DNA from 3 places in the Virgibacillus sp. Bac330 genome. Region 2 is predicted to be linked to each of the others. Evidence: predicted binding sites of a transcription regulator. Region 2 holds the regulator's gene; each other region holds the start of a gene.

Region 1 (4,266 bases), 2.2 Mb from region 2:
TTCCTTTATATGCGTCACGGTATATAGTTGCCAGTTCAGTAATTAAAGGCAGTTTTGGGTTTGCTGTTGTACATTGGTCTTCAAAAGCTAATTCAGCTAGTTTATCTACTTTTGCTTCAAATGCTTGTTTGTTTACACCTGTGTCTTTAATGCTCATTGGGATATTTAGTTCTTTAGCAAGTTTAATAATAGCTTGTACTAAACTTTCTACTCCTTCTTCCACCGTTCTTGCTGGAAGCCCTAGCGCTTTTGCGATTTCTGCATAACGCTCATCTGCTATAAAGTATGCGTATTTAGGGAACGTAGCAAATTTTTCTGGTTTTTTAGCATTGTAACGGATAACATGTGGTAGTAATATCGTATTAGCTCTACCATGTGCAATGTTGAACGCTGCACCTAGTTTATGAGCTAAAGAGTGATTAATGCCTAAGAACGCATTGGAGAATGCCATTCCAGCAATTGTTGAAGCATTATGCATTTTTTCTCTAGCTAACTCATCATTTCCGTTATGATATGCTTTTGGCAAGTATTCAAAAACTAATTGAACTGCTTTAATTGCAAGCGCGTCAGTATAATCGTTTGCCAAATTGGACACATAAGCTTCAATGGCGTGTGTTAATACGTCCATACCAGTATCAGCTGTTACTTGTTTTGGCACAGACATGACAAATTGTGGATCAACTATAGCAACATTTGGTGTCATTTCATAATCTGCTAGCGGGTATTTTGTATCTGATTTTTTATCAGTAACCACTGTAAATGATGTTACTTCAGAACCTGTTCCTGACGTTGTTGGCACACATACCAATTGAGCTAGTCTTCCTAATTTCGGGTATTTGACGATACGTTTACGAATGTCCATGAATTTCTGTTTTAGAGCGTTAAAATCAGCATCTGGATGCTCGTAGAATAACCACATGGCTTTAGCAGCATCCATTGGAGATCCACCGCCAATAGCGATAATAACATCTGGTTCAAACTTTTGCATTAACGCAGTACCTTTGCGGATGGTTTCAATAGATGGATCAGCTTCGACATCTGAAAAAATTTCACAATGGACATAATCAGCACGTTTACGTAAATAGTAGAGAGCTTTATCTACATAACCTAATTCTACCATCATCGGATCAGTTACAATAAATGCTTTAGAGATGTCAGGCATTTTTTCTAAATATTGAATTGCATTTTTTTCAAAATAGATTTTAGGAGGTAGTTTAAACCATTGCATATTATTTCTCCTCCGAGCGACTTTTTTAATATTCATTAAATTGATTGTTCCGACGTTTGTTGATACGGAGTTTCCGCCATAAGTTCCACATCCTAATGTAAGGGAAGGCATATGGTTGTTATAAATATCGCCGATTCCTCCTTGAGAAGATGGTGAGTTTACAATCAGTCTACCTGCTTTCATCTTTAGAGAAAATGCTTCGATAACCTCTTGGTCAGTAGAATGAATGACTGCTGAATGTCCTAGTCCTCCAAAGTGTAGCATTTCATCGGCGCGCTTGAATCCTTCTTCTGTGCTATTTACTTTATAACAAGCTAATACAGGGCTTAATTTTTCTCTAGATAACGGATATTCTGGTCCAACACCTTCAATTTCAGCAAGTAAAATTTTAGTGTTCTTGGCCACATTTACTCCTGCCATCTTAGCAATTTCATATGCTGGTTTACCAACAATATCCGCATTTACTGCACAAGATGTAGGGTTAATAACCAGTTTTTCTACTTTCTGTCTTTCTGCTTCTGTTAGAAAATGACAATTATTAGCTGCCATTTCATGTTTTACCGTGTCATATATTTCTTTATCAATAATAACTGCTTGTTCAGATGCACAGATCATTCCGTTGTCAAATGTTTTGGATAAAATGAGGTCATTGACAGCGCGCTTTATTTGTGCGGTTTTTTCTATATAACATGGTACATTTCCTGGGCCAACACCGAGGGCTGGCTTTCCAGAACTATATGCTGATTTCACCATTCCTGAACCACCAGTAGCAAGTATAAGTGATACGCCGTCATGATTCATTAATGTTTTCGTTGCTTCAACAGAAGGTGTTTCTATCCACTGAATACAATTTTTAGGCGCACCTGCTTTTACCGCGGCATCAAGTAATACTTTTGCTGCCTGACTGCTACATTTTTGAGCAGAAGGGTGGAAAGCGAAAATAATTGGGTTTCTCGTTTTAATGGAAATAAGTGATTTAAACATGGTTGTTGATGTTGGGTTTGTAACTGGTGTTATACCACAGATCACACCAGCTGGTTCAGCAATTTCAACCATTCCTTCTTGCTCATCCTCATGAATAATTCCAACCGTTTTATCATATTTAATGTTATGATAAATATATTCTGTTGCAAAGATGTTTTTAATAGCTTTATCTTCAAAGACGCCACGACCTGTTTCTTCAATGGCTAATTTAGCTAAAGGCATATGCTGATCAAGACCTGCTAATGCCATTTCTTTGACAATTGTATTAATAGCTTCTTGATCTAGCTGTTTTAAACCTTCCAATGACTCTTCTGCTTGGGAGATTAGTTGGTTAATTTTAGTGGAAACTAGCTCTTCAGTTCCTTTTGTTTTCTCAGTCATAATAGGCCCCTCCTTAGTTTGTGAAACACTGAGCAATCTTTTTACACCCTCATTATATAATGGTTTTTTATAAATTTCCACACGTTTTGTGAAATAATGAGCAAACAATTTTAATTGGAAGCGTTGTACTATAACAAGTAAACGATTACAAGGTTGATTTGTTAGTATTATGTATTTTTTGTGAACAGTGGGCTTTTAATTGTACAATTGAAAGTGGTGATATTACCAATAAGAGGAGATCTCATTTAAACTAAAGTAAATCTTATTAGTAGCGAGTTTTTTTATTTCGATTTGTTTGTTCTTAAAAGCTCTTGCGAGTTAGAGTGGGCTGTTTTCCTCCCGTTTCAAACCTTTTCAAAATTGAAGTGGGTGTCTCAGCCATTGATACATTTCAAATCTAAACGGGGTCTACAGGTGTATTTTTATATAGGAAAGCATAGAGATTTAAAGTTTAAAATAGGCAAAATGAAGGTTTGAGTCTTCATAATGATTTGACAATAAGCCAAGTTTTCTAAAAAGAGAAGGATGGCTTATTAAGTGCCCCCTTCTACATTAAAAAAGCTTCCTAATACGGTCTTAAATATTGTTGATGCGTAAAAACAAAATGAAATTTTAAGAAAAACAAAGAAAACAAGAGAAAACGTTAGTATATACGGGCGTCCCGAGCTTTTATTACACTATAGGAAAGTATAAATGTTTAAAGGTTTATAGTATAAGAAAAACTATGCTATTCGCCATAAGACTTGGCAAGCTAAGTTTTTCTGAATTTTCTTTTAGAAAAAGCGAACTAAAATGACAATTTTCTTTTAGTAAAGCCATTCCCCTTTTTTTCGATAGCGATAATAAATGGCGGGTTATTTCTTTGATTAATAAACCGATATTGTAACACATGATAGGAGCGTTGGCTCAGCTGCATTACATGTTTTAAAACAGCTTCTTTTTCTTCGTGTCCTCCTTCATGACCATAATAAACAACGATGACAATCAAGCCGTTTGGTTTTAGGAAATGTAATATTTTGTTGATGGCCATAATGGTGGAATTAGCATTGGTGATTATGGTTTTATCGCTTCTAGGCAGGTAACCAAGGTTAAATACTGCTCCTCCAACTAACATTTCTTTTGTAGGTAAGTATTTTTCTAAATGTTCATGGCTATCATGAATAATAGATACATTCTGTTTTTGATTTTCTTGCATTAACTGTCTAGTTGTTTGAATTGCTTGTTCTTGAATATCGAATGCTAAAACGTGGCCATTTTTACCAACAACATTACTTAAAAACAGCGTATCTTGGCCGTTTCCGCAAGTTGCGTCAATGACAGTTTCGTTTTTTTCAATAGTGGATTCTAATAAATAATGCGCATAGTGCAAAATTCCGTGTAACATGATTATCTCCTTTGCCAAAATTATTACTACTTATTTTAGCAGATGAAGTCACATGTTGTCTTGACAAAGATAAAATAATTCATTACAATTCGATATAATAAGATAATGACAATGCCAAGGAATAGTAATAAATTATTTCAGGAATAGAGAGGCAATGGTAGGTGGAAATTGTCCCTGTTTATTTATGAACTCGCCTTGAGCTGTTGCAGGAGCGAAAATTGCAGAGTAGTTTCTGACGTATGTCCTCGTTACGGATTTCAAGTGAATGCTGATGAGCATTAAAATGGGT
Region 2 (4,266 bases):
AATTTTGAAAAGATGATACGGTCTCCTTCAGCCACTTCTAAGGCAGCCTTTTGACCTTTTTCTGTTACACGTCCAGAACCAACTGCAACTACTGTGCCTTCCTGTGGTTTCTCCTGTGCAGAGTCAGGAAGTACGATACCGCTTGCAGTTTTTTCTTCTTGTTCAACAAGCTCGATAACAACGCGATCTCCTAGTGGTTTAATCATGTGTAGAAAGCCTCCTTAATTCTAATCTTATATTTTTATTAGCACTCGAATCAGGTGAGTGCTAATTCCAATTATTATAATAAATAATTCCGGAGAAAATTGCAAGTAGGAAAGCATAATTTTTTTAGAAAAACTTGGCTTTTCGCCTAATCTGTATGGCAAAAGCTATTGTTTTCTTACAATGTAAAAATAACATACACATAAGAGAGCAAGAGAATTCATACATCATCAATCTTTCTGTTATATAGAAATTACGAATATATGATAAAATAACATGTACATTCTATGTTATCGTTACTCATTGTGATAATTCAAATATAAATACTTCGAAATACGTATTATTTCTCATGCGTTAAAATACGGTTCTAACAATAAGGTGTTTTCCATCCCTCTTGTATCTCCAATAAATTTTTTTGCCCTAATAAAGATATGAAGACACTTTATGTAATGAATTTATATGAAGTATATCTATCCCCCAACACATGACATAAAAGCAATATATGATTAGGATAGATCATTTATTATTGAACATGAAGACATTTTTACGGAGAATATCATTTTTCTCATACGAAAAACTTAAAATAATATACGTAAAGATAAAAATAGAAATGTATAGAATCATTGAGGAAAAATAAGTCTTTATGGCGAAAAAGCACCATCATTGGTTTTATACTATAAACCAAAAATCCTCTACTATCCTAGTATTAGGAAAACTGGGCTTACCGCCAGTTCTTTTTAACGGAAGCTGTGGTTTTCCTTAAACTATAAACCTTTAAACTTTTAGTACAAAAAAAGGAGTCGTTGTACATTGCCAAAAAGATATTGGTGGGTTATTATTAGCTACATTATTACACAATTTTCGGTTATATTAACTGGGAGTATCGTTTATAGCGCATTTCCTGTTTCCAAATTAGAGGCATCCATATATGGAGGGGTAATTAGTTTTCTCTTAGGTCTTATTGTAGTACTACTATTAATGCGATCCGACATGAAACAAGGGTTACAACAGCGCGACGGTGCATCCATTTGGGGTATTATTACTTGGTCGATTTTAGGTACATTTATGGCTATATTTAGCCAAGGCATTGCAAATTTTATCCAAATAGCGCTTTTAGGTATTGCACCAGGTTCAGAAAATACACAAGGAATTATGACAATGGCACGGGCTATACCTCTATTTGTTATTATTCCAGTTTTGACAGCCCCCATTTTAGAAGAAATTATTTTCCGAAAAATTATATTTGGAACTCTATATAAGCGAACGAACTTCTTTATTGCAGCGCTTATATCTGCGGCTCTTTTCGCGATTATTCATGGCGAACCACAACATATTTTAGTTTATGGAACAATGGGGCTTGTATTTGCTTACTTATATGTGAAAACGAAACGAATTATCGTACCCATCTTTGCTCACATGGCAATGAATGGAATTGTTGTTATTGCACAATACAATCTTGATCCTGCGGAAATCGAAAAACAACTAAACGAGCTACAAACCGTCCTTTTATTATAAGTTACCTTGCATACGTACACGTCTATGCTACCATTAACTTATAGGATTTAATAAAAAACGTTACCACATCTTTGTAATAAACGTTCTGCTTACATGTAATATGAAAACTAGGCTAGTTGGAGGCTTTCAATATGAAGATTTCTCCCAAAACAATGGGAATCGTCTACCTTATTATGGGAGCATTTTTCACGTATGTTGCTATTTTAAGTGTAGATGAAACAATGTGGAATATAACAACAATGGTGTTAGCATTATTCGCCACACTGGAGACAGGTGTAGGCATCCGCTTACTCGCCATTCATATTCGACAAAAACGCAACAATAAAACATAAGATTCGCAAATCGATACGCTCTATTACCATTTCAAACGCTTAGAATGAAGCAGTATGATTTTTTATTTATTTGTTTATCCATGATGAACGAACGAGGAAGGAAGAAGGTAGATAGAGGATATATCGCGGATGACAGCTTATTTACAAGGGGAAGATGAAGTCCCGACATGTACAAAGGCTCATTATGCATTTCAGCACTCTCATATCTTGTAGAGCTTGTTAATTGATACTTCATCCTTTTTTATAATGTAGAAAAACTTGACTTGTCGCCTAGTCCTATGGTGAAAAAACGCTATCGTGTTTCTTATACTATAAAATGTTTATACTTTCTATAGTACAAAAAAATGATGGCTTCCTGAATGGGTGCCATCATTTTTTGTGTATTTTCCTCATTTACACTTGAACTACCTCAATCCATGGGCACTTCCTCTTCTTCATCCTCTGTGATTAAAGGATAATGTTTTAAGAAGTAAACTAATGCTTGTAACTCCACAGCTAGATCAATATGATGTACACGAATATGCTTTGGTACAGTTATTCTTGCTGGTGTGAAATTGAGTATCCCCTCCACTCCCCTATTAACCAAATGATCAGCCATAGGTTGTGCCTCACTTCCAGGAATAGTCAATATGGCCACTTTAATATCACCCAGTCTATCCTCTAATTCCTCTATATGATAAACAGGCACATCACTAACCATCGTGCCGACTTTTTCAGGGTTACTATCAAATGCCATTTTAATCGCAATATTATTATTCTTCATGAAATTATAATGTAAAAATGCAGTACCTAAATTCCCAACGCCTATGAGTGCAACCTCTGTCGTTTCATCTTGATCTAATGTCTTCCGAAAAAATTCAAGCAAATACTCCACATTATAACCGTACCCTTTTTTACCAAGAGCGCCAAAATAGGAAAAATCTCGGCGAATCGTAGCTGAATCTACTTTCACCGCATCACTTAATTCTTTTGAAGAAACACGCTTTTTCCCTTGATGATTTAAATTATTTATGAATCGGTAATATAAAGGTAATCTTTTAGCAGTCGCTTGAGGTATTTTATTTTGCTCCATCATTTTATCATCCTCCACTTCAACTATTATATTTTATTTTTTTACAGCATGCTGTTACCAATTTCTTGACTCTACAGTTAAAAATTTTTCGTGCCCTATTGTGTATCGCTTACATTATAAAGCGATCAAAAAGTTTCCTTTCCTTTTGATATATAGATTTCGAGTCAAAACTGTATCAATGCTTTTGATCAACTTTCCTAACCTAGATTCATTCGGGGGATTTGGTTTTATTTACTAACTCTCTTTTATTTTAGCAGAAAACTGGAAATAAGTCGTGACTTAGTTCACAATTATATTGATTGATTTTAGGAAAGTAAGATACACTAGAAGAGAGATGGGGGTATATTATGATACGAATGCAAATGAACGGTCTTTCAAAATCATTTGGTGCTGATGAAATTTTATCAAATATAAAGCTAGAAGTAAAAGATCATGATCGAATAGCTATCGTGGGAAGAAATGGCTCCGGGAAATCAACATTATTAAAAATAATGGCAGGGGAACTAAGCTATGACCAAGGTGAATTATTTATGCCTAAAGATCTTACTTTGGGTTACCTAGCTCAACATACTGCACTAGAGTCTGAAAAAACAATTTGGCAGGAGATGCTTACTGTTTTCCCTGAATTAACGAAACAAGAAAAACAACTGCGAATGATGGAAGAGAAGATGGAACAGGCAACAACTTATACTTCTGAAGCCTATGAAAAACTATTACGTGATTATGACCGCTTACGTCACGCTTATGAACAAAATGGCGGATATACGTATGAAGCCGATATAAAAGCGGTTTTAACGGGGTTGAATTTTCATTTATTTGACTATGGTACACCGATTCAAACGCTAAGCGGCGGTCAAAAAACACGACTTTCATTAGGAAAGCTACTATTAAAAAAGCCGCAATTACTCATTTTAGATGAACCGACCAACCATTTAGATATTGCAACGTTAAATTGGCTAGAAACCTACATAAATAGTTATCCTGGTGCAATAGTAGTCGTATCCCACGATCGTTACTTTCTAGATAAAACGGTATCTATTGTGTATGAAATAGCTCGCCATCAAACAAAGCGTTATGTCGGAACATATAGCAAGTATTTAGAGCAAAAAGCACTTGATTTTGAAAGAGAATGGAAAGAATACG
Region 3 (4,266 bases), 1.2 Mb from region 2:
CATCGAGCTGTTGCTCTTTAGTAAGTTTAATGAAGTTTACTGCATATCCACTAACACGAATCGTTAATTGTGGATATAATTCTGGATGCTCCATGGCATCTTCTAACGTTTCACGGTCAAATACGTTAATGTTTAAGTGATGTCCTTCTTTACTTGCATAGCCATCAAGAATGGATACTAAGTTGCTTGTACGTTCATCTTCTGTTTTACCTAGTGCTTTTGGAACAAAACTTGTTGTATTAGAAATACCGTCTAATGAGTTTTCATAAGGTATTTTAGCAACACTGTTTAAGGATGCAAGTGCTCCAGATTGATCACGACCATGAAGTGGGTTAGCACCTGGTGCAAATGGCTCACCAGCACGACGACCGTCTGGTGTGTTCCCTGTTTTCTTACCGTAAACAACGTTTGAAGTAATCGTTAAGATAGATAATGTTGGTACAGCATTACGGTATGTTTCGTGTTGACGGAACTTATTCATAAAACGATTCACAACGTCTACAGCTATGGAATCCACTTCATCATTGTTGTTACCATATTTAGGGAAGTCTCCTTCAATACGATAATCTACTGCTAAGCCGTCTTCATCACGAATAACATGAACTTTTGCGTGTTTAATAGCACTTAGGCTATCTGCAACAACGCTTAGTCCAGCAATACCGCCTGCCATTGTACGAAGAACGTCTTTGTCGTGTAGTGCCATTTCAATACGTTCATACGCATATTTATCATGCATGAAGTGAATGACGTTTAATGTATTCATGTATAGCTTAGCTAACCAGTCTAAGATGACATCGTAACGTTCCATAACTTCTTCAAAGTCTAACACATCAGAAGTAATCGGGCGAAGTGGTGGTGCTACTTGCATTTTTAATTTTTCATCTACGCCACCATTAATCGCATAAAGTAAAGCCTTAGCTAGGTTAGCGCGTGCGCCAAAGAATTGCATTTGTTTACCGATTTCCATCGCACTTACACAACAAGCGATACCGTAGTCATCACCGTAATGTTTACGCATTAAATCGTCATTTTCATATTGGATGGAGCTTGATTCAATGGACATTTTAGCACAATATTTTTTAAACGCTTCTGGTAATTTTGTAGACCAAAGAATCGTTAAGTTAGGCTCCGGAGCAGGTCCCAAGTTCGTTAATGTGTGTAAGAAACGGAATGAGCTCTTTGTAACAAGTGGCTCACCTTGTAAGCTTACACCACCAATGGATTCTGTTACCCAAGTAGGGTCCCCGCTAAATAATTCATTATATTCTGGAGTACGAGCGAATTTCACTAAACGTAATTTCATAACAAAATGGTCAATAAGTTCTTGTGCTTGTTCTTCTGTTAGGTGACCTTCTTGTAGGTCGCGATCAATATAAATGTCTAGGAATGTAGATACACGCCCTAAACTCATTGCGGCACCATTTTGTTCTTTAATCGCAGCTAAATAAGCCAAGTATACCCATTGAATAGCTTCTTGCGCATTTGTAGCTGGTTTAGAGATATCAAATCCATAGCTTTCTGCTAACTGTTTTAATTCGTGCAATGCTCTTATTTGCTCATTATGCTCTTCACGTTGTTTAATGATATCTTCAGTCATAACACCGTCGTTTTCTAGCAATGTAAGTTCTTCTTGTTTTTTCTTAATTAAGAAGTCTACACCATATAGAGCAACGCGACGGTAGTCACCGATGATTCGACCACGCCCATAAGCGTCAGGCAAACCTGTAATGATACCAGCTTTACGTGCTTTTCTCATATCTGGAGTATAAGCGTCAAATACGCCTTGGTTATGTGTTTTGCGATATTCCGTAAAAATGTGCTCTGTTTCTTTATCTAACTCATAGCCATATGCTTCACATGAATTTTTCGCCATGCGAATACCACCAAATGGCATTAGACCACGTTTAAATGGTTTATCCGTTTGAACGCCGACAATGGTTTCTTTATCTTTATCAAGATATCCAGGACCATGTGACGTAATGGTAGAAGGGATTTTTGTATCCATATCTAATACGCCACCAGCTTCGCGTTCTTTTGCAGTAAGTTCTGTTACTTGTTTCCAAAGATCTAACGTGTTTTGTGTAGGTTTAGCTAGAAATTGTTCATCACCTTCGTAGCCAGTAAAATTGCGTATAATAAAGTCTCTAACATTAACGTCTTGTTCCCATTTCCCACTACGGAAAGTTCTCCAAGGGGATAAAGTAGTAGTAGTCATAGAACTACCTCCTTCATATATTTAAAGCTTCTATTAATAGTATAACAAAAATATCATATTGTGAAAGTATTCACATGTGATATTTTTATGACATTTACCTCTCTTTATAAGTATTCACAAAGAATACGTTTACATGTAAAAATATGGTTTTGAAAACCGTATAATGTGAACTAGGAGAACGTCACTTTTATCCTTTTAGTAAGAAAGCAAAAAGTTTAAACGATTATAGTATAAGAAAAACTACAGCGTTCGCTACAATCCAAGTTTTTATAATATATGAATTTGTTTTATCCATAATACTTGGACTGTATTCATTCTGCTATAAGTTAGATAAGAATCCTTTCATTGTTACCCCCAAAAAATGTCGGGGCTTATAATAATTGTTCACAGAAAGATGTAAAAAATTTATTTCTTCTTTGATCAAAAGAGAAAATATAGTAGAAAAACAGTTGACTGAATGATCATTCATATTTATAGTAGTAAATATAAGATTTAAAAACAAACCATTTTTCTGAAAAATGAAATCGTTGTCAAGGGAGAGTTGTGCACCTATTCAAATTGTTCTACTGCATGATAAGGGGAGTGAGTGAAGTGAATACATTTTTGTTAGTAAATGCCATTGCATTTACCGTCATTACGATTTATGGGGTGTACTTATTTGCAAAAGTCGTAGCTACACGGGTGGCTTATATTCGTTTAGGGAAAAAGTCAGAGTTTGATGGGGAGTTTAAAGAGCGATTCAGAAGAATAGGGAAAATTGTTTTTGGTCAGTCGAAACTTTTAAAGGATAAAAAATCTGGCATTATTCATGTCATGATGTTTTACGGATTTATTCTCGTACAATTTGGTGCGCTGGACATGTTTATTAAGGGGTTATCACCTGGAAACCACTTACCTTTTGGACCGCTTTATCCAGGGTTTGTATTTTTTCAGGAATTAGTAACCTTAATGATTCTTGTAGCAGTGATATGGGCTTTTTATCGCCGTTATATTGAAAAACTTGTCCGTCTTAAACGCGGATTTAAGGCAGGTTTAGTTTTATTGTTCATTGGCACATTAATGATTTCTGTGTTATTTGGAAATGGAATGGCATTATTATGGCACGGTCATGATGTAACGTGGGCGGAACCCGTTGCAAGTGTTATTGCGATGGCGTTTTCTTGGTTGTCATCTACTGCTGCTATGGTACTATTTTATGTCGCTTGGTGGATTCATACGATCACAATCCTTGTGTTCCTCGTTTACGTCCCACAATCCAAGCATGCCCATTTAATTGCTGCACCAATTAATGTGTTTTTAAGTAAGCGTGTACCAGGTAAGTTAAAGAAAATTGATTTTGATATGGACGAAGATCAAGAGGAAGAAGAGATCGCATTCGGTGTTGGGAAAGTGGAAGATTTTGAACAGCATCAAATGATTGATTTTTATGCATGTGTAGAATGCGGTAGATGTACAGATGTTTGTCCTGCTGCAGGTACAGGGAAAATGCTATCGCCCATGGATATTATGATTAAAGTACGAGATCATTTAACAGAAAAAGGCGCAGCAATTACTGGAAAGTCGCCATGGGTCCCAGCCTATGCATTTGCCAATACGGCGGGCAATCAAGCCACTGCAAAACAAGAGGCTGCTGCCACTGTGCAAAGCGCGAGTTTAATTGGTGATGTCATTACAGAAGAAGAATTGGCTGGTTGTACAACGTGCCGCAACTGCGAAGATGCCTGCCCTGTTAACAACGAGCATGTAGGAACGATAATCGATATGCGCAGGTACTTGGTCATGACAGAAGGAAAGATGGACCAAGATGTTCAACGAGCAGTTATGAATATTGAACGACAAGGTAATCCATGGGGATTATCGAAAAAAGATCGGATTAAGTGGCGTGAGCAAGATGAGTCTGTGCACATACCAACGATAAAAGAATTAAGTAAAGAAGGCAAAGATTTCGAATACTTATTTTGGGTTAGTTCTATGGGAGCATATGATAATCGAAGCCAAAAAATTGCTATTGCGTTTGCCAAGTTATTAAACCAAGCAGGTGTGAGCTTTGC

What was found. Region 2 encodes Rex, which represses fermentation and respiration genes when NADH is low (regulators of the CRP and FNR family bind a similar motif). Its sites were predicted from a motif close to TTGTGAAATATTTCACAA; they were not measured.
Region 1: adhE (bifunctional acetaldehyde-CoA/alcohol dehydrogenase) is a predicted target of Rex. The motif match lies at 2,680-2,697, and genes of this name have one in related genera.
Region 3: pflB (formate C-acetyltransferase) is a predicted target of Rex. The motif match lies at 2,274-2,291, and genes of this name have one in related genera.

Annotation. Positions count from the first base shown of each region.
Region 1 is NZ_CP033048.1:1,042,027-1,046,292, forward strand. Features, by position in the region: gene adhE (bifunctional acetaldehyde-CoA/alcohol dehydrogenase) at 1-2,593, opposite strand, end outside; gene D9780_RS04675 (tRNA 5-(aminomethyl)-2-thiouridylate-methyltransferase MnmM) at 3,381-3,977, opposite strand; T-box leader at 4,080-4,266, shown strand, end outside.
Region 2 is NZ_CP033048.1:3,207,057-3,211,322, forward strand. Features, by position in the region: gene groES (co-chaperone GroES) at 1-206, opposite strand, end outside; gene D9780_RS14880 (CPBP family intramembrane glutamic endopeptidase) at 1,015-1,719, shown strand; gene D9780_RS14885 (YdiK family protein) at 1,851-2,051, shown strand; gene D9780_RS14890 (redox-sensing transcriptional repressor Rex) at 2,461-3,123, opposite strand; gene abc-f (ribosomal protection-like ABC-F family protein) at 3,471-4,266, shown strand, end outside.
Region 3 is NZ_CP033048.1:4,383,488-4,387,753, forward strand. Features, by position in the region: gene pflB (formate C-acetyltransferase) at 1-2,215, opposite strand, end outside; gene D9780_RS20580 ((Fe-S)-binding protein) at 2,807-4,266, shown strand, end outside.